Regions from separate parts of the Paenibacillus riograndensis SBR5 genome, predicted to be linked through region 2. Evidence: predicted binding sites of a transcription regulator. Region 2 holds the regulator's gene; each other region holds the start of a gene.

Region 1 (10,441 bases), 3.9 Mb from region 2:
CGAAGTTTGAGGTGGCGGTCGGCAGTGTGTATCCGCTGCTGAACAGGCTGACGCTGGAGGGATATTTCTCCACGTATCTGCGGGAGTCGCGCGAAGGTCCGCCCCGCAAATATTACAAGCTTACAGCGCTCGGACAAAACCATCTTGAGGAGCTGATCCTTGAGTGGCGGTCATTCACTGTATCCGTAGATCAATTGATAAAGGAAGGTGTCGAGGGATGACACAGGAGCAATTTCTGACGCAGCTTCGGGAGCTGATGAATCCAATTCCCGAGCCGCTGCGCAGCGAATGGATATTCGATTACGAGGAGCACTTTCGTCAGGCGGTTGAAGAGGGGCTTAGAGAGGAGCAGATCACAGAGGAGCTTGGCGACCCGCGCCAGCTCGCCAAAGAAATGGTGCTGGCCTATCGGGTGAATCAGGCGGAGAGCAGCAATGGGCGCCTTGCACCGGTTTCCAGGGTGGTGTTTGCAATGGTAGGTTTGGGACTTTTTAATCTTGTGTTTGTGCTGGCGCCCTATATCATGCTTTTGGCTGTACTTCTTGTATGCTGGACTTCGGCTGCCGCAAGTGGTCTGGTCGCACTTACCGCCATTTACGAAGGGGTAATCGGAGATGCCTTTACCCCGGTCCAGGGGGTTTTTGTGGCTGTGATGCTGTTGGGAGCGGGAATGCTGCTCGGGGCGTTCTCGCGCTGGCTGACCATGGCTGTTTCAAGAATGACACTGCGATACTTGAAGTTTAATTCCAAGGTGATGAGGGTGAAGGGATCATGAAAAAATGGATAATTACCGCTGTTGTTCTGTTTGTGGTTGGATTGATCGGTGTAACCGCGACGATGTGGAACGAGGGCGGCTTCAGTCTTGGCAGCGTAGAGGTCAACCAGGAACAAGCAGTGGCCGCTGATGGGGTGAAGGATGTCGTTCTTTCACTAAACAGTATAAATGTAACAATGGTAAAAGGAACGGCGAACGAAATCAAAGCTTCACTTGCGGGCAGGGTGAGCAAAAAAATGGTGGAGTCAACAAAACTGAACCTCATTCGGGAAGGCGACACGGTTAAGATTGGCGTTGACTCTAACAGATGGACGGTCGGCTTCAGTGTATTTGATGTACAGGTCAGAGTGGAGCTGCCTCAGCAGCAGTATGAATCCTTTGTGTTCAATTCCGGGACCGGTGACATGAATATAGCAGGTGTTTCTGCCCGGTCCGTCCGTGTTGAGGCGGATTCAGGCACAGTCAAGCTTGAAGGGATGAAAGCAGGTAAGATTTCGCTTGAACTCGGCAGTGGTGATATTGAAGTCAACAATGTTGCGGCTGACACATTGGAGTTGAATGGAGACTCTACGGATGTGTTCCTCGGAAAGCTGGCAGCACAGAAAGTGAAGTTGAAGACAGGTGGAGGCAATATCCGTATGAAGGATGTGGAAGCTGAGCTTGAACTGGAGGCGGATACGGGAGAAGTTGAGGCGGAGATGACAGACATAACGCATCCAATCAATATCACAACCGGCAGTGGTGAGGTCATTCTTAACACGGCGGAACGTCCTTCTTCGGCGGCAATAAGATTCAGTCACGGTTCGGGCGAGCTTCATAACCAATGGGAGGGGACAGCTCAGACTACCGCTCATGAGGGGGACGATATCGTATTTGGCGATGGAAGCGTTGCGGTAAATGTTAAAACTGGTTCAGGAGATTTAACGCTTGGAAAGCGGTAAGTGTCATACATCAGATGCCTAAGGAAGGATTGCGCCGTTTGAAACGGTTAGTCTGGAAGGAGAGGGAGTATTGTGCTCGTAATTGAAAAAGTAGGGAAAAGATACAATAAAAATTTCTGGGGAATCAAGGATATTAATCTGGAGCTGAAGGAAGGGATTATCGGGCTGCTGGGGCCGAATGGGGCAGGCAAATCGACACTGATGCGCATATTGGCAACCATTTCACAGCCGACCCAAGGGCGTGTGACATGGAATGGCCGCGATCTGGCGGCGCATCCCGATGAGCTGCGCCGCGTTCTGGGCTATTTGCCGCAGGATTTCGGCGTGTACCCCAATCTAACAGCTGTCGAGTTCCTGCAATATATGGCAGCGGTCAAGGGGCTTGACGGTAGCCGGGCCAACCGGAGAATTGACGAATTGCTGGAATTGCTCAACCTGAATGGCGCCCGCAAACGCAAGATCGGCGGGTATTCAGGCGGCATGAAGCAGCGGATCGGCATCGCACAGGCACTGCTGAACGACCCCAAAGTGTTAATTGTGGATGAGCCGACAGTAGGGCTTGATCCCGAGGAACGCATGAGGTTCCGCAATCTGCTTGCGGATTTGTCCCAAGGGCGAATCATTCTTTTTTCGACACACATTGTTTCCGATATCGAAGCCACTGCAGACCGGATTGTCATTCTGGCGAAATCCCGTCTGTTGGCCGACGCCCCTCCGTCTCAACTGCTGAAGTTAGCTGAAGGGAAAGTCTGGTCGACGGTTATACCGGAAAATCAGCTGCAGGAGGCCCGCTCGAAATGGCTGATCAGCGGATCGGTCCGGATTGGGGAGGGAGTGCGTGTCCGTATGGTGGCAGGTGAGGCACCTGCCCCTGATGCGGTTCAGGTGGCTCCCGATCTTGAAGATGCCTATCTGTTTCTTCGTTCAGGTCTGGGGGACAGCCAATGAGCAAAGTACATACAATCTATCATCTTGCCCGTGCCGATTTCCTGGAACGCACGAGACGGTATTCATTTTTTGTAACGGCAGTGCTGGCGGTGTTCGCAGCGTATTTGTTCGTCCCGCCTGCGGATTCGAATTACGTGACCTTTTATCTGGGCAATTACAGGGGAGTGTATAATTCCGCATGGGTTGGAGGAACGGTAGCCGTGTCAACGACCATGTTTTTGACGCTGGTTGGATTCTTTTTGGTTAAGAACAGCATTGACAGGGATTTGCGCACAAGGGTCGGCTTCATCATTTCAGGGACTCCGCTGAAAAAGCGGCATTACCTGTTAGGCAAGGCGCTCAGTAATTTTGCTGTCCTGTCGGTGATTGCATTCCTGATGATGGTTGTCGCCTTGCTTATGCAGCTCATTCGCGGCGAGGATATGACCATTCATATCTTGGACATTGTCCTGCCGTTCCTGATTGTTGTCTTTCCTCAATTGGCTGTTGTGGCTGCGCTGGCGGTTGTTTTCGAAAGCCGGACCCTCTTGCGTGGAGCCGCCGGGAATCTGATCTATCTGGCGCTGTTTATTGCGACAGTTACGATTTCAATTAACAACGGCAATCTTTCAACGGGGATCATCTCCGGGCAAATGCAGAATGATCTTAAGCAGATCAACCCTGCGTATGATGGAGAATTTGGGCAAGGCATCATGTTCCTCGACAAACCCTTAAGCCTGTTCCAGTGGCACGGTATGCACTGGAGCGGCAGCATAGTGGGCATGCAGCTGCTGCTGTTCGCTGCCGCGCTGGCCTTATGTCTGCTGGCGGCTCTTCTGTTTAAAGGTTTCGCGGAGCTGCCGGCAAGCCGGCAGGGGCAAGCATACAGCAGACGTTCCCGGAGAGCTGGACCCGAAAAGAAAGCCGTTTCACCGCTGTCCGGGGAAAGCGAACAGTCTCAGCAGGCAGCAGCCAACGCCCCAGGGCTCCCGGCGGCAGCATTAACGCCGGTTGTTTACCGTTTTCGGTTCATGGCACTTGTCAAAGCAGAATTGGGCCTCATGCTTAAGGGGAGTTCATGGTTATGGTTTGCCGTTGGAGCCGCTCTGAATATCCTTTGTCTTCTTTTACCGCTGGATAATTCATTTTCTTTCTTCTGGCCGCTGGCGTGGATTTGGCCGCTGACTCTCTGGTCCGCTATGGGCTGCCGTGAAGTGATGCATGGCACACATCTGTTCCTTGCCGCCAGTCCCAAGCTGATCGCCAGACAACTGCCGGCTATTTGGGCAGCGGGATATATCGTTACAGCTGCAGCGGGCGGCGGCATTCTGGTTCGTCTGCTTATAGAAGGCGATATGGTTCACGCCTTGTACTGGCTGCTCGGCAGCCTGTTCATTCCGACGCTGGCCCTCGTGTCGGGCGTCATTACACATTCCAAAAAACTGTTTGAAGTTCTCTATATGCTGTTGTGGTATATCGGTCCGTTCAACCAGGCTCCGGGGGTTAACTTTCTGGGAACGGACTTGCCAGCCCGCTCGCTGGGCCAGGCTGGCTTTTCTGCCTGGCTGCCGCTGGCCGTCTGCTTCGCTCTAACCGTTGTCCTGTTGATCTCAGCTTTCGTGGGCCGCCGCCGGCTTGCAGCTGTACACTAAAGCTGCATCCGGTGTACCGCTGTCCAATGAAGGCGCTCAGGTAGGAATCGGCGTTAGAGTTTAAGAGAATAGCTGCGTAAGTCAAAACGGTCCGCCCGGATGCATATACCGGGCGGACCGTTTTTTATAAAGATATAAGAATTTATATGCTTCACACTATAAATTATCCTTCTATTTCTCGCTGAAACGGGTACCGTCCTATTAAGGACGGCGTAGGGCTCCATTAGCGGACTGAAGCGGACAGAGGAGCCCTTATTTTGCCAAAAGCCTTACTTATTCAGCAGTTACGGACTAGGGGAGCCGTTATATCCTTCGATGGAGCCTGGAATAAAGGGGAAAGGGACAAATAAATGCATCTGAGTCCGTTGTCTTGCGGAATAGACGAATCTTCCTTCAATAACGGCTCTCCTGTCCGTAACGGCTGCGGATCGATCGCGAAGGAATAGGACGATCCGTCTTTACCGGCTTCTTCGCAGGTGCTAGTTGGAAAAAGGGAACTTATTTTTCCGGAAATTAAGAAATCCTGAGAGTGAAGTGGAAAAAGTAAACTTAATTGGGCCACATTTCTGGTCCAATGGCGAAATGAGCTGAATTAGTGTCCCTTTTTCCACTTCATCTGCCCGAGGGTAGGTACTTCGACAAATTAGTGTCCCTTTTTCCACTTAAAAAGTTGCCGTAGGATTAATGGGGTGTCGTTCTCCAAGTAACGCTAGAATCAAGACGGCTGTGCTGTCCCGTGGAGGACGGCACAGCCGTTTTTGAAGCCTTCAATTGATTCTGGCCTTAAGCGTACCAGCCCCATACGAAGATGTACAAGGTACCGAAAATGGTGACCAGACCGACAAACAACGCATAAGCGATATTAATGTACAGCTCTTTCTTGGTATCTGCCGCTTCCCCGATGTGCATGAACACGAACAGCTGCAGGGAAGCTTGAATAATAGCTGTGACCAGCAGTACGGCCATATTGGCCCCCTTGGACAGATCACCGTAAATAACGATCAACGCTGCGGCAGAAAGGACCAGAGAGGCCAGATAACCCATCACATGGCGAATTGGAAACAGTTGCTTCATCATGTCACATCAGTCCTTTCAGGTAGACGAAGCTGAAGATAAAGATCCAGACAACGTCCAGGAAGTGCCAGAACAGTGAGAAGATAAATGCTTTGTTGGCTGTAGCCGGGTTGATGCCCTGACGCCACACCTGAATCATAATTGCCGTTCCCCACAGGAAGCCGAAGCTGACGTGCGCTCCGTGCGTTCCCAGCAGGACGAACAGACTGGAAAGGAAGCCGCTGGTCTGCAGCGTGGCGCCTTCATGGACGTAGGTGAAGAACTCGTCAATTTCAATGCCGATAAAGCCGAGACCCATCAGCAGTGTGATGGCCATAAGGACCATCATCGCTTTTTTGTAGCCGAGACGCATGGCGTGAACCGCCAGACCGATTGTGAACGAACTGGTCAGGAGCAGGAAGGTTTCAATCAGCACCGGGCCGATTTCGAACAATTCACTTCCGCTCGGTCCGCTGGCAAAACGGTCCACCATGACAAAATATACCGTGAACAAGGTAGCGAACAACGGAATTTCAGCTCCGAGAAAAACCCAAAAGCCGAAGATTTTATTGCTGTTCTCTTCTGTAGAGTATTCCAGCGGCTTGGACGCATCTATTTTCATACAGTCTCACCCCGCATCAATTTCTTTTCTGTAGCCATAACTTCATCCACTGAGATGTAGTAGCCGTGATCCCGGTCAAAGGACATGGCTGCCAGCATGATCAGCACACCGACTCCGGCAACAATCGCAGGAATCCACATGCTGAAGACCAGGAAGAATCCGAGGAAGAAGAAGATCACACCCAGGATAAACGGCTTGCCGGTATTGCTCGGCATGTGAATCTTGGTGATTTTGTCCTCGAACAGCGGCATGTTATCCTGCTTGGCGGACCAGAAGGCGTCACGGGTCTGCACTTTTGGTACAACCGCAAAGTTGTAGACCGGCATTGGGCTATGTGTAGCCCATTCCAGGGTGCGTCCATCCCAAGGATCGCTTGTGGTGTCTCTCGGCATGTAGCGTGTACTCCAGTAGATGTTGTAAACCAGAAGCACGAAGCCGATTGCCAGACCCACCGCGCCCACGAAGGACAGCATATTGAGCGGACCGAAGCCCGATTCCTCGGAATAGGTGTACATCCGCCGCGTCATCCCCATCAGTCCCAGGAAGAACAGCGGGAAGAATGTGACGTTGAAGGAAATCACGATCCACCAGAAGGAATGCTTGCCCAGGCGTTCATTAAGACGGAAGCCGAACACTTTTGGGAACCAGTAGTGGAACCCGGCAATAACCGCGAACACGGCCCCCGGAATCAGCACGTAGTGGAAATGCGCGACCAGGAACATGGTGTTGTGGTACTGGTAGTCGGCGCTGGCCATCGCCAGCATGACACCGGTCACCCCGCCGATCGTGAAGATTGGAATAAATGCCAGTGTGTACAGCATCGGTGTTGTAAAGGTGATCCGCCCTTTTCGGAGCGTAAACAGCCAGTTGAATATTTTTACCCCGGTCGGCACTGCAATCGCCATGGTCGTAATTGAGAAGAAGCTGTTGACCATTGCGCCTTGCCCCATGGTGTAGAAATGGTGGGCCCAGACCAGGAAGGACAGGAGCGAGATAATCAGCATACTGAACACCATGGAGGTGTAGCCGTACAGGTTCTTTTTAGAGAAGGTGGCAATAATTTCACTATAAATACCGAACGCCGGAAGAATAACGATATATACCTCCGGATGGCCCCAAACCCAGAACAGGTTGGCCCAGAGCATATCCATCCCGCCGTTGGCCATCGTGAAGAACTGGGAGCCGAAGAGGCGGTCGAACATCATCAGCGCGAGCGCCACGGTCAGTACCGGGAAGGCGAAGACGATAATGACGTTTGTAATCAGCACGGACCAGGTGAACATCGGCATTTTCATCAGCTTCATGCCTGGAGCGCGCATTTTAAGGATGGTGACGATAAAGTTAACGCCTGTGATCAGAGTCCCGATACCGGAAATCTGCAGCGCCAGGGAGTAGTAGTTGTTCCCGACCGTCGGGCTGAACTCCAAACTCGCCAGCGGGAAGTAGGCTGACCATCCGGCATCCGGCGAGCCGCCGATGACGAAGGAAATGTTAAGCAGCATAGCCCCGAAGAAGAAGAGCCAGAAACTGACGGCGTTGAGGCGCGGGAAGGCCACGTCGCGGGCGCCGATTTGCAGCGGTACAATAACATTCATCAGACCGATGATAAACGGCATGGCCATGAAGAGGATCATGATCAGACCGTGGGTGGTAAAGACCTCGTTATAATGCTGCGCGTCGAGGAATTTCATTTCCGGTGCTGCCGTTTGCAGACGCATCATTATGGCGTCCACGCCGCCGCGGAACAGCATGAGCAGGGCGGCGAGGATATACATGACGCCGATTTTCTTATGGTCAACCGTGGTCAGCCATTCGCGCCAGAGGTAGCCCCATTTTTTAAAATAGGTAAGCCCGACGAGAATCCCGATGGTAGCAAGTGCGATACTGACCATGGCTCCGTATATCAAGGGTTCGCCGTGAACCTTAAATTTGTCTAAATCCATTAGGGTGGCTCCTTTCAGGTTGTTTCATCAGGCATGTCATTAAGAATTGCTGTCGTGTGTATGTTCATCCACCGGTGAGCTTGGCAGGGGCTGTTCGACCTCGGGATTCGGTTTACTGTCGAACTCGGTCTCGCTGGAAGGCTCCGGTGAAGGATGGATTTCCTTATTGTCCTGATGCTCCATGCTTCCGTTATCCATATCCATTTCTTTGCCGCCGCCGCTCATATGCTCGCTGTGTTCTCCCGGAGGAGGGCTGAACTCAAGATGGGTGGACGAATAGGTTTTGCGTCCAAGATAATCGGTAGCGAGCAGGCCTTTGAATTCCTTTTCCGTAAGCTTGGGAGCGGTTTCCTTGACCTCTTTCACCCAGTCGTCGTAATCCTTGCTGCTCATAACCAGTGCTTCAAACTCCATGTGGGCGAAGCCTTTACCGCTAAAGTTGGCGTTTCTGCCCATATAAGAGCCTTCGGTATCTGCGGAAAGGTGAAGCGTGGTAAGCATGTCGCTCATAGCGTACTTTTGTCCGGCAAGCTGCGGAATCCACAGACTGGTAATGGAACCGAAAGAGTACATTCTGAACTCTACCGCCCGGTGAACCGGCATGTTCACGTAGTTAACCGTTTCAATGCCTTCCTCCGGATAGCTGAAATGCCATTTCCAGTTGGAGGAGGCGGCGTAAATGACCAGCGGAGTCTGGTCTTTGTACTCTACGGCCTGATTCTCGACAGCGTTGGTCGTTTTGACCGTCACGACGGACAGGAAGGCCACGATAATGATCGGGATGACGATCCAGATCGTCTCGAGGACCTTATTGCCCTCCTCATGCTCTGGAATGTATCCTTCATTGCTTTTCTTGGCCCGGTACTTCACCAGTACAAAGATATATAAGATGTAGACAACCGCCAGAACACCAAGCATAACCAGAATGGAAAGGATGATGGTGTCAGATAAAGTTCGGGCAGACGGCCCCTTCGGGTTCAGAACGGTGAGTGAACTGCATCCCGGCAGGAGGAGGATGAGGCTGAGAAACAAAGCGTATAACGGTCCCTTTTTTTTCATATAGAACTCCTTCCTTCAATAGTTCTTTTCATGCGCCGATCGTTGCGGGCAAACATTAACCTGTATCTATAGTAAGAACTACTTACCCATAATGCAAAATACATATTTTGTAATAAAATACACAATAGTCCTTAAAAATGTACATTCGGTTAAATATATGTGATCAAATTGTTACGAGATTCTAAATGTATGATAAAGATCACAGTAACGGTGCGCCTTTAGGTTATTTTAAGAAAGTTCAAATTTTGTTCATGATTTCACAAATGTTACTATTTTCGTCACAATTATTTAAGCTGAAAACGTCCTGATTTTGCGGGTTTTGCTTGCTGCGACAGCGCTCGACAAGGTTTGGTTATTTTCTGAAAAAAATGACGATATGTCATTTCTCACAGCGAAACAGTTACAACTTTTTGTGCTCCTGGTTACAATCTCTCAAATTACGGTATATCTATTTATGCTAAAGTAGTAGGTAAATATACATAGATTGGAGATTGTTTCACGTGCCTATCAAAAAAGTAGTGCTCTTATTCTTGTCTTTTTTTCTTTGCTTCGGAATCCTGCAAACTACAGCAGATGCAGCGGGAGCAAACAAATCTTTGAAGCTCGGAGTGAACGATTCATTAACCAAAATCACAGCCGTTTCGGAAAAAAACACCTATTATGTCCCTCTCCGCGCTTTGGCGGCAGAGCTGAAGTGGACCCTCACCGGTCTGCCGGATGGCATTCAGGTGGACGGCGGGGGGCGCACACTCCGTCTGCTGGGGAATAATGGGGGAGCCCGGCTTCAGGATGGAACGGTTGCCCAGGCAGACACGTTTCAACGGGATGGATCATTAATGGTCCCGCTGAAGATCAGCGCCTACCTAGGATATAGAATATCCTTTGAACCGGATAAATATTTACTGCGGGTCCAGGATGGTTCGGCGGCACTTGATGACACCGCGTTCGTAAGCAAGTACAAAAACGAACTGGCGCCGCCTGCGCCTGCGGAGCCTGCACAGAATCCGCCGGCGGCCAAGCCGGGAAAAACCCTGTATCTGACTTTTGATGACGGCCCGTCAGCTACAACGCCTGAGCTGCTGGACATTCTGAACAAGTATGGGGTCAAAGCTACATTTTTCATGCTTGGACCGAACATGAACCGCTATCCTTCCCAGGTTAAGCGGATCGCGGAAGAGGGGAACGGGCTGGGACTGCACGGCATGACGCACCGCAAAGAGAAATTCTATGCTTCTGCTTCTGCCGCGCTTGCTGAAATGAACGGGGACAACGATGTGCTGCGGAAGATCACCGGCACCGGCACAACCCTGATCCGTCCCCCATATGGCAGTAAGCCATATTTCACTAAGGCCTTCAGAGACAAAGTGCTGGGTCAAGGCTATCACCTGTGGGACTGGAACGTGGATTCCGATGACTGGAAATATAAAGAGGACAGTGTTACCATCTACAACACCGTAATGGGCCAGGTG
Region 2 (10,441 bases):
ATCCGCAGGGGCGACAAGATGCTCAGCGAAATGCGCGAATCGGAGAGCCAGTCGTCCTCGGACAGTCTGGTGACGGATATCGGCGGGCTTTTCAAGGATTTGGCTTCGATCCGCGAGCAGGTACGGTTTTTTATGAACCTGAACGACGAGAATATTGTCTACTGGATGGAGGGCAGCGGGAATTACCGCGGGAAATCGCTGCAGCTGTATGCTGTTCCGGTGGATGTCAGTGCCCAGCTCAAGGATCTGTTTTTCGATAAAAAGAAAAGCATTGTCCTGACCTCGGCCACATTGTCCGTGGATAAATCCTTTCAGTTCATGATAGACAATCTCGGCCTGGGCGAGTCCGCAGAACAGGGGCGTCTGATGACAGCGCTGCTGCCGTCGCCGTTTAAGTATCGCGAACAGGCGCTTCTCGTTATTCCGCGCGATTTTCCCAGTGTCAAAGGCAGTGTGGGCGATGCCCGGTTTGTCGATAAGCTGGTGCATTCGCTGGCGGAGGCTGCAGTGGCGACCCAGGGCCGGATGCTGGTGCTGTTCACATCTTATAAAATGCTGCGCCAGGTCTATGATCCTCTGAAGGAGGCGCTTGCCTCCCAGGACATCGCTGTTCTGGGTCAGGGTGTAGAGGGCGGAAGCCGCAGCAAGCTGATCCGGCGTTTTCAGGACAGTGCCGCCTCCGTGCTGCTCGGGACAAGCAGTTTCTGGGAAGGGGTAGATATTCCCGGTGAGGCGCTGACCTGTCTGGCTATTGTCAGGCTGCCGTTTCAACCGCCTAACCATCCGCTTGCTGAGGCGAAGGCTGAGCTGCTGCAGGCGCAGAAAAAGAACCCGTTTATGAAGCTGTCGGTTCCCCAGGCGGTCATCCGGTTCAAGCAGGGCTTCGGCAGACTGGTTCGCACTGCACAGGACCGGGGAATTGTTATTGTATATGATACCAGGGTTATCGAATCTTATTATGGAAAGTACTTCCTGTACTCACTCCCTGGACCCAAAATGGAGCATATGCTCACCGATCAGATGGTCCCGCGTATCGCCGAATGGCTTGAAGACGGCAGTGTGTCCTGATTCCACTATACGTTCAAATTTAATTATTTAGAAATTATGATTTTTTCTGTTGCGGAGAAGGTGTGCGCCGCAGGGGCTAGTCCAGAAATAACGGCAGAAATGCCGTTGTTGGAGCGTTGAAGGTCGGCTAGTCCAGAAATAACGGCAGAAATGCCGTTGTAAGAGCACCGCAGGCTGGCTAGTTTGTTCATGGATGTTGTACAGAGAATCATTCCTTAGGCGCCTTCTGTTTTGAAGGGGCGCCGGGAATGATTACTAATTAGCTGCAGCTCTTTAAATTTAAGGTTACGCTAACAATACTTTTAGGAGGAGAAAATATGAAATCGGATAAAATATCAGAGGCCGTGGTGCGCAGGCTGCCTGTGTACCTGCGTTTCCTGAACGATCTCCAGAAGCGTGAAATCTCCACCGTGTCTTCGCAGGAGCTGGGACAGAAGCTGGATCTGAATCCGGCGCAAATCCGCAAGGATTTGGCCTATTTCGGCGATTTCGGCAGAAAAGGCATCGGTTACGATGTATCGTATCTGATTGAGAAAATCCGCCATATCCTGAAGCTTGACCAGCAGATCAATGTGGCACTCGTGGGTGCAGGTAATCTTGGACACGCTTTATCCAATTACAATGCCTATTTGAAGGACACGATGAAAATCACCGCGGTCTTTGATTCCTATCCCCCCAAGATCGGGCAGAAAATCAACTCGCTGACGGTTCAGCCTATGGAAGAGCTGGGGAGCACAATCCGCGAGCAGGGCATCCGCATCGGCATTATCACTGTACCGGACAGCGAAGCGCAGAACGTTGCAGATATCCTGGTGGATTCAGGCATCGAGGCAATCCTCAATTTTGCACCGGTGATTTTGAAAACGCCTGCCAACATCCGGATTCATGCCGCTGATTTTACTACTGATTTGCAGAGCTTGGCTTATTATTTGCATGATGGAAAGGACGAGGCGGAAGATGAGCAGCAATAAAACTGTAATTGTAAATGGGCGTTTCCTGGTGCCGGGAACGGCGCAGCCTGTCCTTAGCGGTTATATGACTATAGAAAAGGATCTCATCACATACATAGGAGAAGTCAAGCCTGTCATAGAAGAAGGTACTCAGACCATTGACGGCAGCCGTCTGCTGTTCATGCCGGGTCTGGTCAATACCCATGGCCATACGGCGATGTCCCTGCTGCGCGGCTACGGGGATGATATGGTGCTGCAGAATTGGCTGCAGGAAAAAATGTGGCCTATGGAAGAAAAATTCACCGGAGACGATGTCTATTGGGGCACCGCCTTGTCTGTGCTGGAAATGCTGAAAGGCGGCACAACCACCTTCCTGGATATGTATGACCACATGGACCGTGTGGCCGAGGTTACCGAGCAATCAGGCATCCGTGCCGTGCTGATGCGCGGGGTGATCGGGCTCTGTCCGGAGGACGTGCAGAACCATAAGCTGGCGGAAGCGGTTGCTTTTGCGCGGAACTGGCACGGAAAAGCGGACGGAAGAATCACAACGATGATTTCACCGCATGCCCCGTACACCTGTCCGCCGGAGTTTTTTGTGAAGTTTGTGCAAGCCGCCCATGATCTGGACCTGCCTATGCATACCCACATGTCGGAAACCCGGCGGGAAGTCGAGCAGAATGCGGCCGATTACGGTTTGCGTCCGGTGGCGCATCTGGAGAAGCTGGGAATGTTCACCCGCCCGTCCCTGGTCGCTCATGGTGTTCATTTGAACGATGAAGAGATTGAGATTCTGGCCCGTTACCATGTAGGGGTATCCCATAACCCGGGCAGTAATCTGAAGCTGGCGAGCGGAGTAGCCCGGGTTCCTGAGCTGCTGCGTGCAGGAGTCACGGTATCGCTTGGCACCGATGGCGCGGCGAGCAATAATAATCTCGACATGTTTGAGGAGATGCGCCTTGCCGCCTTGATCCACAAAGGCGTGAGCGGTGACCCGACGGCGGTTCCGGCACAGGAAGCGCTGCTGATGGCGACTGAATACGGCGCACAGTCGATTTTTCTGGAAGGAGTCGGACGGCTTGCTCCGGGAATGAAGGCGGATTTCATTGCCCTGGATATCGACCAGCCGCATTTCCTGCCGCATACGGATCTCTTGTCCCATGCCGTTTACTCGGCAAGCGCCAAGGATGTTGCGCATGTCTGGGTGGACGGCAAGCAGGTTGTGAAGCATGGGCAGTGCCTGACGCTGGATGAGGAACAAATCCGCCGCAAGGCGCAGGAGACCTTTGAGGGCCTGCTGAAGCGGTAAATGAACATGATCGGTGAGGCATTTTGAAAGAAAGGGAGCTGTACTTTGAAGAAAAGAAGAAAATGGCTTCTGCTGGGGATACTCCTGGTTCTTCTCCTTCTGTTCGGACTAAGCCAGTTCTATGCTTATGTGATGAAAGACCAGTGGAGCGAACGCAGCGCAGCCACAGAGATTGCTGAAGCCAGAGCAGGACTGACAGAGGTGACCCGGGCCCAGAAGTCCGTCTGGGATGAAAATTCGATTTACTGGGTAATGACAGGCCGTAACGCAGCCGGGACGGAGCTGATGGTCTGGGTCCGCTTTACACGGGACGGCAAGCCTGCAGGGGGAGACAATGGTGTATACGCTGAAGAAGTGGCCAAAGGCATGTCGGAGCAGAAGATCCGTTCCATCATTGCCTCAGACTTACCAGGGAGCACCATTAAGCGCCTGCTGCCGGGTGTGTACAACGGAGAATATGTGTGGCAGCTGTTTTATAAGCTGGAGGGACGCTATTATTACAAGTTTTACCGTTTTGCGGACGGAAATGCGATTGGGGACGGCTACAGCCTGCCGAAAAAATAATAAGCGCACGACCCATATTGAGCGGGTGGACAAGTATTTGTCTGCCTGCTTTTTTAACATTTAGGAAATTAGCGTATTCAGTAGAGAGTCGAATATATCTGCGGGTATATATCTTTGAGGCAGAACCAGCAGCATCTGGTGATAAAGATGGGAATATCTTAAGCATCGCCAAAACGGCCGCAGCGCTAATCGTTGCGGTCGTTGCTGTCGATATAAGGGGAAACGGGCTGTCATTTTGCCCAAAAATTAGTACTGAAAATTTTAAATATATTCACACTTTTCTTCGAATTCGTATATACACCTGTGATATACTACTATTTGTACTACGGCATGCTTAAGAGCATGCTAGTCTCGGAAGAGCATTAGGCACGCTATTTAATAAAATTTATTATATTTTTTCACATTTTTCTTATCATTGAGAGGAGGACGTTTCTTGAAACTACGTCTTATGCCAGTACTGCTAACGTCTCTGCTGTCGGCTGCGCTTTTGTTTGGCGGCTGGTATTCCTACCGGGAGTTCGTGGTGCAGGAGCCGCTGCAAAAAATTGTCTCTGCTTATGAGGGAGTGAATGACTCCCATATCTCTATTAAACGCAATGAGGTCACTTTGAAACTTGATTTGCAGCCGGGCACTAAATTGCGCGAGCTGGTGCAGTATGTAAATACTGAAGGCAGATCGGCGATTGACGGCCGTACATTGAAACTGGATGTGGAGCAGCATTCCAGCGAACTGCTGGATGAATATTGGGACCAGGCGATGTTCTCGGTTGCTGAAGCCATGGAGAGCCGTAAATATACATTAATTCCTGCGAAGCTGGATGAACTGAAAGCCCAGAATTCCAAATACAGCAGTGTAACTGCAGCAACTGAAATTGATGACAATAACGTATATGTGAGCCTGAGCGACGGTAAGAAAAGCAAATTTATGATTTTGCCACGTGCTGCGGCAACGATGGGAGTGTGGAATAATGCCTAAGTTCTGGAAAGAGGTATTAATCGGATTTGTTCCTGTGCTGGTGATATTTATGGCTTTTGTCGGGATTAATATTTTCCCCGTGATCATCGCCGCAGGCATGGTTGGCGCACTTCTGCTCATTGCCCATCTGCGCGGGGGGCTGACCGTCAATGCCGGAGGAGACAAAAAACGTAAAAAGAACGGCCCGTCGAAGCTGACCTTTGAAGAAATCGGAGGACAGGACAATGCCAAGCAGGAGCTGCGCGAAGCGCTGGATTTCCTGATCCGCCACGAAGAAATCAGCAAGTTCGGCATCCGCCCGCTGAAGGGGATTCTGCTTACAGGCCCTCCGGGAACCGGGAAGACCCTGATGGCCAAAGCGGCAGCCCATTATACCAACTCCGTATTCGTAGCCGCATCAGGCAGCGAGTTCGTTGAGATGTATGTGGGTGTCGGCGCCGGACGTGTCCGCGATCTGTTCAAAGATGCGCGTGCGCGTGCCCTCAAGGAAAATAAACAAAGCGCGATTATTTTTATCGATGAAATTGACGTCATCGGCGGCAAACGCGAAGGCGGACAGCAGCGTGAATATGACCAGACGCTCAATCAGCTGCTGACGGAGATGGACGGGATTTACAACAATGATACGCCGCGCATCCTGCTGGTTGCGGCAACGAACCGCAAGGAGATGCTGGATTCGGCGCTGCTGCGCCCCGGCCGCTTTGACCGTCATATCCAGGTAGACATGCCGGACAAGAAGGGCCGCCGGTCCATCCTCGATCTGCATGCCCAGAACAAGCCGCTGCATGAAGAGGTCGACCTGGATAAGATCGCGGAAGAGGCTTATGGCTTCTCTGGCGCCCAGCTTGAGAGCGTGATGAACGAAGCGGCGATCTACATGATGCGCGAGAACCTGACCCAAGTGGAGCAGCGCCATCTCTCGCTCGCAATCGACAAGGTCATGATGGGCGAGAAGACGGACCGGGAAACCAACCACGAAGAGAAGAAGCGGGTAGCTATCCATGAGCTGGGACATGCCATTATGGCCGAGCTGCTGCGTCCGGGAAGCGTTAGCCAAGTTACGCTTACACCCCGTGGACAAGCGCTAGGCTACGTGCGGCATAATCCGCAGACCGAACAGTATCTGTACACTAAGGATTACCTGGAAAATCAGATTATGATTGCCCTGGGCGGCGCTGTGGCGGAAGAAATGTATTACGGCGGCCGAAGCACAGGATCACGAGGGGACTTTGACCAGGCGCTCAATATTGTGGAGACGATGATGAAGTCAGGGCTAACCTCTCTGGGCATCGCGAATCTGCAAATGGTTACCACAGAAGAATTAATGAAGGAAAACAGTAAAATTCTGGACGAGTTAATGGTACGTACGCATGAGCTGCTCGGCAAGCAGCGGAATGTATTTGATTACTCTCTTGACATTTTAATGAAAGAAGAAGTTCTCTCCGGAGAGCAATTTCGTTGTCAATTTCGTGACAGTGTCCTTTTACCGGCATAATTCTTTATGCCGGTTATTTTTTTTTACTTTTCAGACATGCTAAGATATTATTATATGTCGGGCTACTTATTTTTTACGACAGACAAGGTACAATACAAAAGTATAGATACCTGAAAGGATGGAGACTTTTAGATGAATTTTAAGAAAATTGGTGTCATCGGTGGTGGCACAATGGGTCAAGGGATTGCTGAAATGCTGGCAGCCAAGGGCCTGGATGTAATGCTGGTGGAGAAAACCGCTGAAAGACTGGACTATTCTTATGCAATGATCGAGACAAGTCTCGACAAGCAGCTGGAGAAGTGGGCAATTACCCAAGCCGAAAAGAAGCTTATTCTCAGCCGCATTCAAAAAGTGACACATTTCGCAGAACTCAGCTCTTGTGATATGGTGATTGAGACCATCACCGAAGACCTGGAAGCGAAGCAAAAGGTATTCAATCAGCTCGATCAGGTGTGTCCGAGCCACATTATTCTGGCCAGCAACACGTCTACACTCAGCTTGACTGAGCTTGCCAGTTCTACAATGTACCCGGAACGCGTCATCGGCATGCATTTCATACATCCGGTAGCGAAGGTGGATCTCGTTGAGATTGTGCGCGGACTGAAAACTTCCGACAGCACTTTTGAAGATACCAAAGCCTTTGTTGATGAAATTGTTGAGAAAAAAGGCGTAATGATTTACGAATCCCCTGGGTTTGTATCTTCACGCCTCATTTGCCTGTTCATTAACGAAGCTATGCATGTCCTGCAAGAGGGTGTGGCTTCTCCTGAAGATATCGACGATGCTATGCGCATCGGCTACCAGTTCCAGCATGGGCCGCTTGAAATGGCTGACCGTTTTGGTCTGGATTCCGTTCTTGCCGCCCTGGAAAATATGTTCCGTGAGTACGGTGAGCTGAAATACCGTCCTTCCACGATTCTTAAGAAAATGGTGCGCGCGGGACAACTGGGCATGAAATCAGGCGAAGGCTTCTTCAAGTATGACAAGGATGGTGACCGTATATGAATATTCTAGTTATTAACTCAGGCAGTTCTTCTTTGAAATACCAGCTTTACAATATGACTGATGAATCCGTGCTTGCCAAAGGTCTGGTAGAGCGCATCGGGATGGATTCCTCCATTCTGAACCATAAGCCGACCGGCAAACAGGAAGTTACCGAAGTCAGCGAAATTCTTGAACACAATACAGCGATCCGCAAAGTGCTTGCCTGTCTGACCGACAAGGAACACGGCGTAATCTCTTCGATCGACGAGATCAATGCTGTGGGTCACCGCGTAGTTCACGGGGGCGAATTCTTCAAGGCTTCCGCACTGGTTGATGCCGATGCCAAGACCAAAATCCGCCAGCTGTTTGACCTTGCACCGCTGCACAATCCGGCTGCAGTAATGGGGATTTCAGCAACTGAAGTGAACATGCCCGGCGTGCCGCAGGTTGTTGTTTTTGATACTGCATTCCATCAGACGATGCCTGAGAAGGCTTATATGTATGCCATTCCTAGAGTGCTGTACAACAAATACAAGGTCCGCCGCTATGGCGCACACGGCACATCCCATGATTTCGTCAGCAAAGCTGCTGCCGATTATCTGGAGCGTCCGTTGGAAGACCTCAAGATCATTACTTGCCACATCGGTAACGGTGCGAGCGTGACTGCCGTTGACGGCGGCCAGTCTATCGATACTTCAATGGGGATGACACCGCTTGAAGGTCTGATGATGGGTACCCGCAGCGGTGACCTGGACCCGGCTATCGTTCCTTATGTAATGAACAAGGAAGAGCTGTCCGTGGGTGAAGTCAATTCGATGCTGAACAAGCACAGCGGCCTTTTGGCTATTTCTGGCGTCAGCAGCGACATGCGTGATATTATTGATGGTGCGGAAAAAGGCGAGCCTAACTCTACGCTTGCTTTTGATATGTATGAGTACCGTCTGCGGAAGTATATCGGTTCTTACGCTGCAGCGATGAACGGGGTAGATGTAATCGTATTTACTGCCGGTGTTGGCGAGAATGCCGCCGTGCTGCGTGCCAAAGTGCTGAATAACCTTACGTTCCTTGGAATTGAACTGGATGCTGAAGCCAATAAGGTCCGCTCCGGTGATCCGCGCCGTATCTCTACGGTAGAGTCCAAGGTGCAGGTGCTCGTGGTTCCGACAAACGAAGAGCTTGTCATTGCACGCGATACGTATCGCATTGTGCAAGGAATTAACGGCTAAATCAGAGGAGAGATCAGTAGGCATGGCTAACAAGAGTGTAATCAAGAACGTGAATGAGCATGTTGGAGAGGCTGTTGTGATTGGATGTTGGGTCAATAACAAGCGTTCCAGCGGTAAAATTCAGTTCCTGCAGCTCCGGGATGGTACAGGCTATATCCAGGGCGTCGTGGTGAAATCGGAAGTACCGGAGCAAGTATGGGATGATGCCAAAAGCCTTACCCAGGAAAGCTCGCTGTACGTGACCGGAATCATCCGCGAGGAGCCGCGCAGTCAATCCGGTTATGAAATGACTGTAACGGGTATCGAAGTATTGCATCTTACAGAGAATTATCCGATCACCCCGAAGGAGCATGGCGTGGATTTCCTGATGGATCACCGTCATCTCTGGCTTCGTTCCGCGAAGCAGCGGGCAGTGCTCGTGATTCGTGCGGAGATCATCCGCGCGGTCCAGCAATTTTTCAACGAGAACGGGTTTACAAAAGTAGATCCGCCAATCCTGACGCCAACTTCGGCAGAAGGAACTACCAATCTGTTTCACACCAAGTATTTTGAAGAAGATGCCTATCTGACGCAAAGCGGACAGCTGTACATGGAAGCTGCGGCTATGGCGCTCGGCCGTGTCTATTCCTTCGGTCCGACCTTCCGTGCCGAGAAGTCCAAAACCCGCCGTCATTTGATCGAGTTCTGGATGATTGAGCCGGAAATGGCCTTCACCGACCATGAAGAAAGCTTGCGTGTGCAGGAGGAATTCATCAGCTTTGTAGTGCAGTCCGTGCTGAAGAACTGCCGTGCAGAGCTGGAAGCGGTTGGCCGCGATATCTCGAAGCTGGAGAATATCAAAGCGCCGTTCCCGCGGATCACCTATGATGATGCGATCAAGTTCCTGAATGAAAAAGGATATGAGATTGCCTGGGGTGAAGACTTCGGGGCACCGCATGAAACGGCGATTGCAGAAGCCAATGACAAACCGGTTTTCATTACGCATTATCCGGCCTCGTTCAAGGCATTCTATATGAAGCCGCATCCTGAACGCCCTGAGGTTGTGCTCTGCGCGGATATGATTGCTCCTGAAGGCTATGGGGAGATCATTGGCGGATCCCAGCGTATCGACGATCCGGCATTGCTCGAAGAGCGCTTCAAGGAACATAATCTTTCAATGGATGCCTACAAATGGTACATGGATCTGCGCACATATGGTTCTGTGCCGCACTCCGGTTTCGGTCTTGGACTTGAACGGACGGTGGCCTGGATTTGCGGTTTGGACCATGTGCGGGAAACGATTCCGTTCCCTCGTACGTTGTACCGTCTGTACCCATAGGCTGGCAAAGGGGGCTGCGCATGGACGGCAAAGCATGGAATGCCTGGGGCGAAGGCGTGTCTTTTGGCCTCCAGAACGGGATGGCCGTCATTCCTTACGCGCTCTTGAAGTATTACCGGAAGCTGAACTTGACCGGCAGTGAAGCGATGCTGCTGATTCATCTGCTCTCTTTCCGCCAAGTGGAGGGAATGGAGTTTCCTTCCCTGGAGGAACTGCAGACGGTGACGGGGCGGAGTATTGCAGCAATAGCAGGAGAACTGCAGAAGCTTATGAAGGAAGGCTTCATCAGCATTGATGAAGACATCGATGAGCTGAGAGATATCCACTATGAACGCTATAATTTCTCCGGATTGTACGGCAAGCTTGGCGCATTTTTGGCAGGAGCTGCTCAGGACCCGGCCCAGGGCAGCAGCAAGCCTGCTGGCACTGTGCCAAGCCTGCATGCCGGAGCTCCTGCTCCGGATGGCGGATACGGCAGAGCGTTCACTTCTGCAGCGGGCAAGGACGCTGAAGAGAACCGCAGTCTGTTCACCATTTTTGAGAAGGAATTC
Region 3 (10,441 bases), 310 kb from region 2:
GTGACAAGAACGCCGCTGTGCTTGTCTGTCCGGGCGGCGGGTATGGCATGCGTGCAGACCACGAAGGAGGACCGGTGGCTGAATGGCTGAATACACTGGGAATCTCGGCTTTTGTGCTGCGATACCGCGTAGCGCCTTATGGATACCCCCATGCGCTGCGGGATGCTCAGCGTGCGCTCCGCACGATCCGTTACCGCGCTGAAGAGTATGGGATAGATCCTGACAGACTGGGAATCCTGGGATTTTCGGCAGGCGGACATTTAGCTTCTGCTGCCGGTGTTCTGTTCGATGCGGGTGATGAAGAAGCTTCAGAGCCTTTGGAACGGAAGTCCTCACGTCCGGATTTGTTGATTCTATGTTATCCGGTAATATCCATGGCTGAAGGAGTGACCCATCAGGGTTCCAAGGAGAATCAGCTGGGGACAGACCCCGATCCGGAGCTGGTGAAGCGTCTCAGCAGCGAGCTTCAGGTTACGGCAGCTACCCCGCCTGCCTTCCTGTGGCATACTTCGGATGACGGAGCGGTGCCTGTGGAGAACAGCCTGCAATTTGCTGCTGCGTTAAGCCGTCACCGCATTCCGTTTGATCTTCACGTGTATGCTCATGGCCAGCATGGGCTTGGCCTGGCCGACGGGGAGCCGCACACCCGGAGCTGGACTGAGGCCTGCGCTTCCTGGCTGGCGTTGAACGGCTACACGAAGTAGGTAAAAGTCTTTTCTAAAGAATATTCGAAACATCATCGTTCCTAGATGATCATGCAAAGGAACTGTCTAATGACAGTTCCTTTTTTTGTCAGTGGAATTTAATAGTTTTTTTCCAAGTAGCGCCTGTTGAAGAAGTAGCTGAGCAGTGCTATATAAAGCGGACTTGAAATAGCAACTAGTGACTCCCCCTTGCCTCTCCAATCCGCTGCTAACTGAAAAATACATATAATTGAACATCATTTCCATTAAAATAAACCTATGTAAGCGCTTATCCGTTTGCTATATTATTAAAACTGGAGGTGTATCCAGATGTTGTCTGCTTTTATCAAGCCCATCGTCAGACTGAGCGTCAAGCAGCAGCTGATTCTGCTGTTTCTGATAATGATCTCGCCCATACTGATCCTGAACAGCTATGGCAACTACAAAGCGGAGGAAATTCTGAAGCGCCATGTCACCAATGCCTATGTGGAGTTGAACAAGCAGAACTTTGCGATTATCAATCGAGACATTGATACAGTGAACAAGATTACCACCACCGTGATTCAGAATCCGGTTCTGCAGCAGCTGCATGTCAGCGGCAGCGAGCCTGTGATGGAGCGGGTGGAACGTTATGAAACCATAGAAAAACTGCTGGGCAGCTACTCGCAGGGTGCCGGACGGGGCGACGGGATTTATTACTCGCTGTATGTGTACGACCCGGACAATTATTATTTTTTTGCTCCCAATTTTCCGCAGGTGAAGAAGGCGGGCGTGTATTTTTTCTCCACAGGTGAGAAGCCCTACTGGTTTGACCAGGTCGTGCAGCAGAAGGGGAGGGGATATTTAATGTTCGCAGAGAAGCTTAGCCCGCAGGCCGAGAATCTCAAGACACTGACTTACGTCCGGGCGGTCAACAGCATTTACAGGGGGGCAGGAACCATCGGCGTGCTGGTGGTCACCAAGATGGAGTCCAAAATCGGCGAGTCGCTGAAATCCATTTCCCTGCCGGAAGGCGAGATCTATTTGACCGATATGAACAACCAGGTGCTGGCTTCGACCACCAATGCGACTGGAGAGGTTATTGAACTGCCGGAGGGGGCTGAGACCGGTGATCCCGAAGGAACCGAGGACATTATCACGGATGACTTCATCTATGTTGTGAACAACAACCATGCGTTTGCCCAGAAGCTGGTCTACAAGGTCCCGGTCAAAGCGCTGCTCCAGCAGCAGAAGGAAATGAAGCGGGTGATTCAATACATAACGGTTGCTTACGCGCTCTTCGGGCTGATTATTATTACTTATTTCTGGCGTTCGCTCATGACTCCACTGCAGAAGCTGGCTTTTTTTGTGCGCAAATATGAGCCGGGCAACCGTGTTCCCGAGACCCCGCAGAGAGGGACCAATGATGAAGTCAGTGTACTGATCGCTTCTACTTACGATATGGCCCGCAGGCTGAATAGTCTTATCATGTATAAATACCAGATGGAGCTGAAGCAGAAGGAATCCCAGCTGCAGCTGCTTTATCAGCAGATCAATCCGCATCTGCTCTATAACACGCTGGAGAGCATTTATTGGAAAAGCTCGCTGGAAGGCAATGTCGAATCCGCGGAAATGATCAAGGAACTATCGAAGCTGATGAAGATCAGCTTAAGCCGGGGCCGGGAGCTGATTACGCTGGAGGAGGAGCTGGAGCATGCCAGTGCCTATATCAAGCTGCAGCAGCACCGGTATGACTACGTATTCACGGTCATCTGGAACATTGCCCCGGAGACCAAAACGAATCTCATTCCCAAGATCACCCTCCAGCCCCTGATCGAAAATGCCATCATCCATGGTGTCAAAAATATGGCTGAGGACGGGGAAATCCTGATCACTTCGGTTCTTCAGGAGGACACAATTCTGATTACCATAGCGGATAACGGCTACAAGCCGGTGGATTGCAGGGCCATTGAGCAGATCTTAAATGATGAGAGCACGAGTCCGGCCGGCGGCTACGGCATCCGCAATATCAATCAGCGGGTCCACTTGCATTTTGGCTCCCAATATGGAATCAGCTACGCACCCCGCCAGGGTGGAGGGACAGTCGTCACGGTTAAACTTCCCAAGTCGGAGAATCAACAATAGAAAGGTGGCCTCTTAGATGTTTAATGTACTGGTTGTAGACGATGAGCCGCTGATTTGCAAAGGGCTGGGCAGCCTGCTGGCTTCCTCGGGACTGGAGATCGGCCATATTTATACCGCAAACAGCGGCTTTGAAGCCTTGGATGTTATCCGCATGGAGGAGGTTGATCTGCTGGTGACGGATATCCAGATGGGGGCCATGAGCGGCATTGAGCTGATGCAGCACGCCAAGCTGGCCAAACCATGGGTGCAGACCATTATCATCTCCGCTCATGAGACGTTCCAATATGCCCAGATGGCCGTCCGGCTGGGGGCGAAGGATTATCTGATCAAGCCGCTGAACAGCGAGCATTTTCTCGATTCGGTACGGAATGTGCTGCTCAAAATGGACAAACCCTCCCCGGAGCTGGCCACCTTCATGGCCGGGATTGGCGAGAGCTTCCGCCTGGAGGAGCCGCTGCCCGAATACAGCAGGCTGCTGAACGCGCTCATTGAAGAGCCTGCCTCTGTGCTGGGCGATGAGCAGAAGCTGCGGAAGCTGGATGAGCTGAAGCTGCAGGGGCCTTTTTTCTCCGTAATCAAGATCAAACTGCCGCTGCCGGAAGAAGACGGGGAGAAAAAATACACCTTCCGCGACCGGGAGCTGCTGCGTTATGCCGCGCTTAACATTGCCAAAGAGCTGCTGGACCAGGAGTGGAGTACGGTGGCTTTTTATTCTCCGGAGGAGGAGATCACCGTTGTGATCCAGTGGGATGAGAAGACCTATGAGGAATCGGCTGCGGGTCAGATCAACCGGCTGGATGTGCTGGGCCGCACTCTGCATTTAAATATCCATAAGTACCTGCATTTGAATGCCGTAATTGGCATCAGCCAGATCCTTAAGGGCTTGTCCTTTATGGATGTGCTGAACCGCCAAGCCTCAAAGGCCATTCAGTGGAACAAGGAGCACTCCGATTACTATGTGTTCTACTACGGTGATTTCAACTGGAGCAGCTATGCCGCCGATCCTTCAGCCGAGGAGCTGCATACGCACAGCAACCTGATTGTGCAGAAGGCCAAGGAGTATATCGACGAGAACTATGCCCAGAAGGGCTTGACGATCCATGAGGTGGCCAAAAAAAATCACGTCAGCCCCAACTACCTGAGCTATCTGTTCAAAAAAAATACAGGCCACAACCTGTGGGAATATGTCATCAAGCTGCGGATGGAGGACAGCCGCGAGATGCTTCTGCATACTGACCTGCGCCGTTACGAGATTGCGGAGCGGGTGGGCTATGAGTCCCCGGAGCATTTCAGCAAGATTTTCAAAAAATATTACGGCATCAGCCCCAGCGAACTGAAGAAGTAAGAACGCTTACGATTGCGGTAGATATAGACATGTTCAGGCTTCGGCTCCTTTTCTACAATTAATGCAGGCAGCGCTTGGTGCAAGTGCTGAAAGACAAAAGGAATGAGGGAGCCAGATGAACCAAACCGCTTCAATCCACGAGACAATGCCGGCGAAGCTTGAGCGCAAACCGCACAAACAGAACCGCTGGAAAAAAAACTTTTGGGGATATATGTTTCTCTTACCCGCCATTATTATTTTTGTATTGTTTATGTGGGTTCCAATTTTTAAAGGGTTTATGTACAGCTTCTATACCGTGGACTTCGTAAAGGGCAATACCTTTGCCGGCCTCGATAATTATGCCAGAGCGCTTACGGACCCGGATGTATTGATTGCTGTAAAAAATACCCTGTATTACATGGTGCTCTGCCTGGTGATCGGCTTCTGGGTGCCGATTGCCTTTGCCATCGCCATTTCCGAGCTGCGGAAATTCGGCGGCTTTGTCCGTGTGGCGGCTTATCTGCCGTTTGTACTGCCGGCTGTCGTGCTGTATGGCTTGTGGAGATGGCTGTACGATCCGGTCGGACCCATCAATGCGCTGCTCGGGACAATGGGGGCGGATCAAATCTCTTTTCTGACGGACAGCAGGTGGTCGATGATCTCGTTAGTTTTTATGGAAACCTGGCAGCAGTTTGGCTCGGGGATGCTCATTTATCTGGCGGCTGTGCTCAGTATTCCCCGCGATTGGTACGAAGCTGCTGAAATTGACGGTGCCGGGGTGTGGGCCCGTATCCGCCATATCACACTGCCCTCTTTGCGCAATCTGATTGTCCTGATGCTGATTCTGCAGATTATTGCCACCTCCCAGGGTTACCAGTCACAGCTTGCTTTGCTGGATGGAGGCCCGAATAATACCACGCTGACCTACGCGCTGCTGATTGTAAAGTATGCTTTTACCCGGCTGGATTACGGAACGGCGACGGCGCTTGGCATGCTGATGTTCATTGTTCTCGGCGGTTTGGGCATTGTGCAGTTCAAGCTGAACAAGGAGGACAACTAACATGAAGAGCGCAGACAGAGGCATTCTTTCCGAACATGATCTGAAAAAAACAAGCAACAAAATCGTTTACGGGATTATGGTGTTTTTCATCCTGGTCATGGTCTTTACCATGCTCTATCCGATCCTGATGACGATGTTCAACGGTCTCAAATCCAACACGGAGGTCAATTCCTTTCCGCCGCATTTTTTTCCGCAGGAGTGGCATTTCGGCAATTTGAAGGATGCGCTGAACTATATCGATCTGCTGGTGTTCCTCAGAAACACACTCTATATTTTCGTGGGGAATATGGCTGTGACTCTTATTGTACTTGGCCTTGCTTCCTTCAGCATTTCCCGGATGAACGTGCCTTACCGCAAGGTGTTTTATTTTTTCTTCCTGATGACTTTGTTTATCCCGGCGACCAGTTATATGATTCCGAACTTCGTCAATCTGAAGGAGCTTGGACTGCTGAACCAGTATGCGGCATTCTGGCTGCCGGCGGGAGCGAATACGTTTTACTTCCTGCTTTTGAAGAACTTTTTTGACGGAATCCATCCGGAGATTTTTGAAGCCGCACGGATTGACGGGGCCTCGGAGCCGCGCAGTTTTTTCTCGATAGCTGTGCCGCTGTCCATTCCCATTTTTGCCACACTGGCGATCTTTATTTTCTCAACTGCCTGGAATGACTGGTTCTGGCCGTCCCTTGTTATGCACAGTGAGGATAAATACACTCTCGCCACAGCGATCTATAAATATGTAATCGCCGTTAAGGCGCTCAACACCAATATCAAATTTGCCATTCTCTTTCTGGTTTCTCTGCCGCCGATTCTGGTGTTCCTGCTGTTCCAGAAATTTATTATGCGCGGTGTGGCTTTGTCGGCAGTGAAGGGGTAACACGGGGTGTGCGTTTGAACCACAGACCGTAAACCTGCACATGAAAGGAATATAAATGCACCTCGTGCGGACACGGGTTCTCTCTTAAGATAAATCTGTAAGCTAACTATGAATGGAAAAGGGGAGTTTCAATGCGTAAATTTTCCAGCGTCCTAGCCTGTCTCCTGGTGACAGGATCGTTGTTATCCGCGTGCAGCGGCAACAATAACAACAATAGCGCCAAGGGAACAGAGGGGGGAGAAGCATCACCGGCCGCCACGGACAAAGCGGCAGACAACAGTGCAGCCACCAATGCGCCGGCAGATGATATTAAAGACCGCAAGGTCACCATTAAGATCCATTATCCTACACCGGACCTGACGGAAGTGCGGGCGCAGGAAGATGATAAGATCAAGCGTTTCCAGGCAGAGTACCCGAATGTGGAGATTGTCAAAGACGACTGGCAGTACAACGTTAGTGAAATCGGTGTGAAAATGGCTGCCAATGAAGCCCCGACCTTCTTCAATACGTATGCCACGGAAGCGAAATTCCTCGTCGAAAAGGGCTGGGTGGCGGACATCACCGGTCTGTGGAACAAATATGAGTACAAGGACCAGATCAATCCCGTCCTGCAAAACCAGTTCATCATTGACGGCAAGGTGTATGGCATCACCCAAAAAGGTTATGTCACCACAACGATGCTTAATAAAAAAATGCTGGATGACAAAGGTGTAGCTGTTCCGCCCATGGACTGGACCTGGGAGGATATGCTGAACACCGCCAAAGGAGCGGCTGACGCCAAAAAAGGCATCTCCGGTATCGCCCCGATGGGCAAAGGCAATGAAGCGGGCTGGAACTGGACCAACTTCCTGTTCGAAGCCGGCGGGGAGATCCAGAAGGTTGACGGCGGCAAAGTGGTAGCAACCTTTAACTCCGAGGCAGGTGTGAAGGCGCTGGATTTCTATAAGAAGCTGAGATGGGAAGCCAATGCCATTCCTCAGGACTGGGCACTGGGCTGGGGCGACGCTGTAGGCGCGTTCCAGCAAGGACGCACAGCGATGGTCATGGCCGGTTCCGACGGTGTGATCGAGCAAGCCCTGAACCAGGGCGGCTTGAAACCGGAGGATGTGCTCACTTATCCAATGCCCGCTGCGGAAAAGGGCGGCAAGCACACGGGCGTACTCGGCGGCGACTATCTGGTCATCAACCCGAATGCCACCCCGGACGAGCAGGAGATGGCTTTCCGCTATATCACTTTTGACTACTTCTCCGACAAAGGGCTGGAAGCATTGGATGCGATTCTGCAGCAGCGCAAAGCGGACGGCAAATACTTCATCCCGCCGCTTCTGGACTACTATGCCGCCGATTCTGATTTTGGCAAGAAAACCAAAGCTATTTATGACAAGTACGATATTGTCTATCAATACAACCCGGATATTATGGGGCTGCTGGATGGCAAGCCGGAGGCGCAATACAACACACAGGATTACTATGCAACGATGTCCAATGTGATTCAGGAGCTTTTCTCCAAAAAAGGCACGGACTCCAAAGCCCAGCTTGACGCCGCAGCTAAAACCGTACAGGAAAAGTTCTTTGATACGATTAAGGTTGAGTAGTGCGGAGAAAGAGCAGTCCGTGAAGATAACCAAATAGTTGAGAAGAAGGCCGGGGAAATTTCCGGTCTTTTTCCATTTTAGACAGGGATTCGGGGACATCGCAGTGGGCGTGTATTCAAAGACGAAAAAGCTATTTGAAGGGGAAATATGTCAAGTGAAAAAATTCACGTTTGCAAAAAAGACAAAAATAACGGAGAAAACATACATAAAATGGAACATAATCCTGATTAAGAGCGAATGAAAGCGCTTTGAAAACAAATCAAAAAAAACTTTATACTTTGTGAAAGATTTCACTATACAACCCTGATGCGATGTGATAAGATGAATGTGTAGAGAAAAACAACCTAAAAATTGACAGGAGGACGAGGGAGATGGCAGTTAAGAACGAAGTCGCCGCCCAAGTGAAACAAACCACTGCTGAAGAGTATATTCAGACTTTGGTGGATAAAGCAAAGAAAGCTCAAGAAGCTTACATGCAGCTGGATCAAGAGCAGGTTAACACAATCGTTCATGCAATGGCTCTGGCAGGACTCGACAAGCACATGTACCTGGCAAAGCTCGCCGTAGAAGAAACAGGCCGCGGCGTTTATGAAGACAAAATCACGAAGAACATCTTCGCAACAGAATATATCTGGCACGGCATTAAGTATGACAAGACAGTAGGCGTAGTAGAAGACAATCAATATGACAGTTTCCAAAAAATTGCCGAACCGGTCGGAATCGTAATGGGTATCACACCGGTAACCAATCCAACATCCACCACGATGTTTAAGGCACTGATCGCCGCTAAGACACGTAATCCTATTATATTCGGTTTCCATCCATCTGCGCAAGAGTGTAGTGCCGCAGCAGCCAAAATTCTCCATGACGCAGCCGTAAAAGCCGGCGCTCCTGAGAACTGCATCCAGTGGATCGAGCTGCCTACGATGGACAAAACAAACGCGCTTATGAACAACCCGGACGTTGCGCTGATCCTGGCAACAGGCGGTTCGGCAATGGTTAAGGCAGCTTACAGCTGCGGTAAACCGGCTCTTGGCGTAGGCCCTGGTAACGTGCCTGCCTTCATTGAGAAGAGCGCCGATATCGATCAGGCCGTAACGGACATCATCCTTTCCAAAACATTCGACAATGGTATGATCTGCGCTTCCGAGCAGGCAGTTATCATTGAAGAAGCGATCTTCGACCAAGTGAAGAAGAAAATGATTGCCAACGGCTGCTACTTTGTAAATAAAGAAGAAGCTGCCAAACTGACAAGCGGCGCAATGAACGTGGAAAAATGCGCAGTAAACCCTGCAATTGTAGGTCAATCCGCAGTGAAAATCGCTGAAATGTGCGGAATTCAGGTTCCTGCCGGCACTAAGATTCTGGTAGCAGAGCTTGAAGGCGTAGGCACCAAATATCCGCTGTCCGCAGAAAAATTGAGCCCGGTTCTGGCTTGCTACAAAGTTAAAAATGCTGACCAGGGTATCGAACGTGCGGCACAGGTTGTTGAATTTGGCGGTATGGGCCACAGCTCGGCCATCCACTCCCATAACGAAGAAGTGATCATGAAGTTCTCGAACCGTCTGCAGACCGGACGTATTCTCGTCAACTCGCCTTCCACACATGGCGCAATCGGCGATATCTACAATACGAATATCCCTTCACTGACTCTGGGCTGCGGATCTTACGGCCGCAACTCTGTATCGCAGAACGTAACTGCTGTCAATCTGATCAACGTGAAAAGGGTGAACCGTCGTACCGTGAATATGCAATGGTTTAAAGTACCTGACAAGATCTACTTCGAAAAAGGTGCCACTCAGTACCTGGCCAAAATGCCTGATATCACACGCGTAGCTATTATCACTGACCCAATGATGGTTAAACTGGGTTATGTAGAAAGAGTTGAGCACTACCTGCGTCAACGCCAGACTCCAGTAGCGATCGAAGTGTTCTCGGAAGTTGAACCGGACCCGTCGACCACAACTGTAGAAAAAGGTACAGCTATGATGAACAGATTCCAGCCGGACTGCATCATCGCACTCGGCGGCGGTTCCCCAATGGATGCTGCCAAAGGCATGTGGCTGTTCTACGAACATCCGGACGCTGACTTTAACGGTCTGAAACAGAAGTTCATGGATATCCGCAAACGTGTATACAAATTCCCTAAGCTTGGAAACAAAGCGAAATTCGTAGCGATTCCAACTACTTCGGGTACCGGTTCTGAAGTAACATCTTTCGCGGTTATTACTGATAAAACTACTGCCAACAATACGAAATACCCATTGGCTGACTACGAGCTGACTCCAGACGTAGCGATCATCGATCCTGAGTTTGTATACAGCCTGCCAAAAACAGCTGTTGCCGATACAGGTATGGACGTTCTGACACATGCCATCGAAGCTTACGTTTCGGTTATGGCAAGCGACTATACGGATGGTCTGGCTATCAAAGCTATCCAACTGGTATTCCAATACCTTGAAAAATCGGCACTGCAAGGCGACAAGCTTGCCCGCGAAAAAATGCACAACGCATCTACGCTGGCTGGTATGGCTTTTGCCAACGCATTCCTGGGCATCAACCACAGCTTGGCGCACAAATGGGGCGGACAGTACCACACTGCCCATGGCCGTACCAATGCCATTCTGATGCCGCATGTCATCCGCTACAACGCTAAGAAACCTACGAAGTTCGCTTCGTTCCCTAAATATTCGCACTTTGTAGCTGACGAACGTTATGCCGAAATCGCCCGCATTCTGGGATTGCCTGCCCGCACCACTGAAGAAGGCGTAACAAGCCTGA

The links. Region 2 encodes Rex, which represses fermentation and respiration genes when NADH is low (regulators of the CRP and FNR family bind a similar motif). Its sites were predicted from a motif close to TTGTGAAATATTTCACAA; they were not measured.
Region 1: the regulator Rex is predicted to act here: its motif matches at 9,218-9,235, upstream of qoxA (cytochrome aa3 quinol oxidase subunit II).
Region 3: the regulator Rex is predicted to act here: its motif matches at 7,939-7,956, upstream of adhE (bifunctional acetaldehyde-CoA/alcohol dehydrogenase).

Annotation. Positions count from the first base shown of each region.
Region 1 is NZ_LN831776.1:1,291,203-1,301,643, forward strand. It holds gene PRIO_RS05565 (PadR family transcriptional regulator) at 1-221, shown strand, start outside; gene PRIO_RS05570 (HAAS signaling domain-containing protein) at 218-775, shown strand; gene PRIO_RS05575 (DUF4097 family beta strand repeat-containing protein) at 772-1,716, shown strand; gene PRIO_RS05580 (ABC transporter ATP-binding protein) at 1,786-2,664, shown strand; gene PRIO_RS05585 (hypothetical protein) at 2,661-4,295, shown strand; gene qoxD (cytochrome aa3 quinol oxidase subunit IV) at 5,079-5,372, opposite strand; gene PRIO_RS05595 (cytochrome (ubi)quinol oxidase subunit III) at 5,374-5,970, opposite strand; gene qoxB (cytochrome aa3 quinol oxidase subunit I) at 5,967-7,913, opposite strand; gene qoxA (cytochrome aa3 quinol oxidase subunit II) at 7,953-8,972, opposite strand; gene PRIO_RS05610 (polysaccharide deacetylase family protein) at 9,473-10,441, shown strand, end outside.
Region 2 is NZ_LN831776.1:5,149,551-5,159,991, reverse strand. It holds gene dinG (ATP-dependent DNA helicase DinG) at 1-1,068, shown strand, start outside; gene PRIO_RS21840 (redox-sensing transcriptional repressor Rex) at 1,386-2,039, shown strand; gene PRIO_RS21835 (amidohydrolase) at 2,026-3,327, shown strand; gene PRIO_RS21830 (cell wall elongation regulator TseB-like domain-containing protein) at 3,373-3,891, shown strand; gene PRIO_RS21825 (hypothetical protein) at 4,325-4,867, shown strand; gene PRIO_RS21820 (AAA family ATPase) at 4,860-6,362, shown strand; gene PRIO_RS21815 (3-hydroxyacyl-CoA dehydrogenase family protein) at 6,495-7,367, shown strand; gene PRIO_RS21810 (acetate/propionate family kinase) at 7,364-8,572, shown strand; gene asnS (asparagine--tRNA ligase) at 8,595-9,890, shown strand; gene PRIO_RS21800 (DnaD domain protein) at 9,911-10,441, shown strand, end outside.
Region 3 is NZ_LN831776.1:5,463,992-5,474,432, reverse strand. It holds gene PRIO_RS23295 (alpha/beta hydrolase) at 1-704, shown strand, start outside; gene PRIO_RS23290 (cache domain-containing sensor histidine kinase) at 1,014-2,807, shown strand; gene PRIO_RS23285 (response regulator) at 2,824-4,152, shown strand; gene PRIO_RS23280 (carbohydrate ABC transporter permease) at 4,298-5,191, shown strand; gene PRIO_RS23275 (carbohydrate ABC transporter permease) at 5,193-6,065, shown strand; gene PRIO_RS23270 (ABC transporter substrate-binding protein) at 6,197-7,660, shown strand; gene adhE (bifunctional acetaldehyde-CoA/alcohol dehydrogenase) at 8,032-10,441, shown strand, end outside.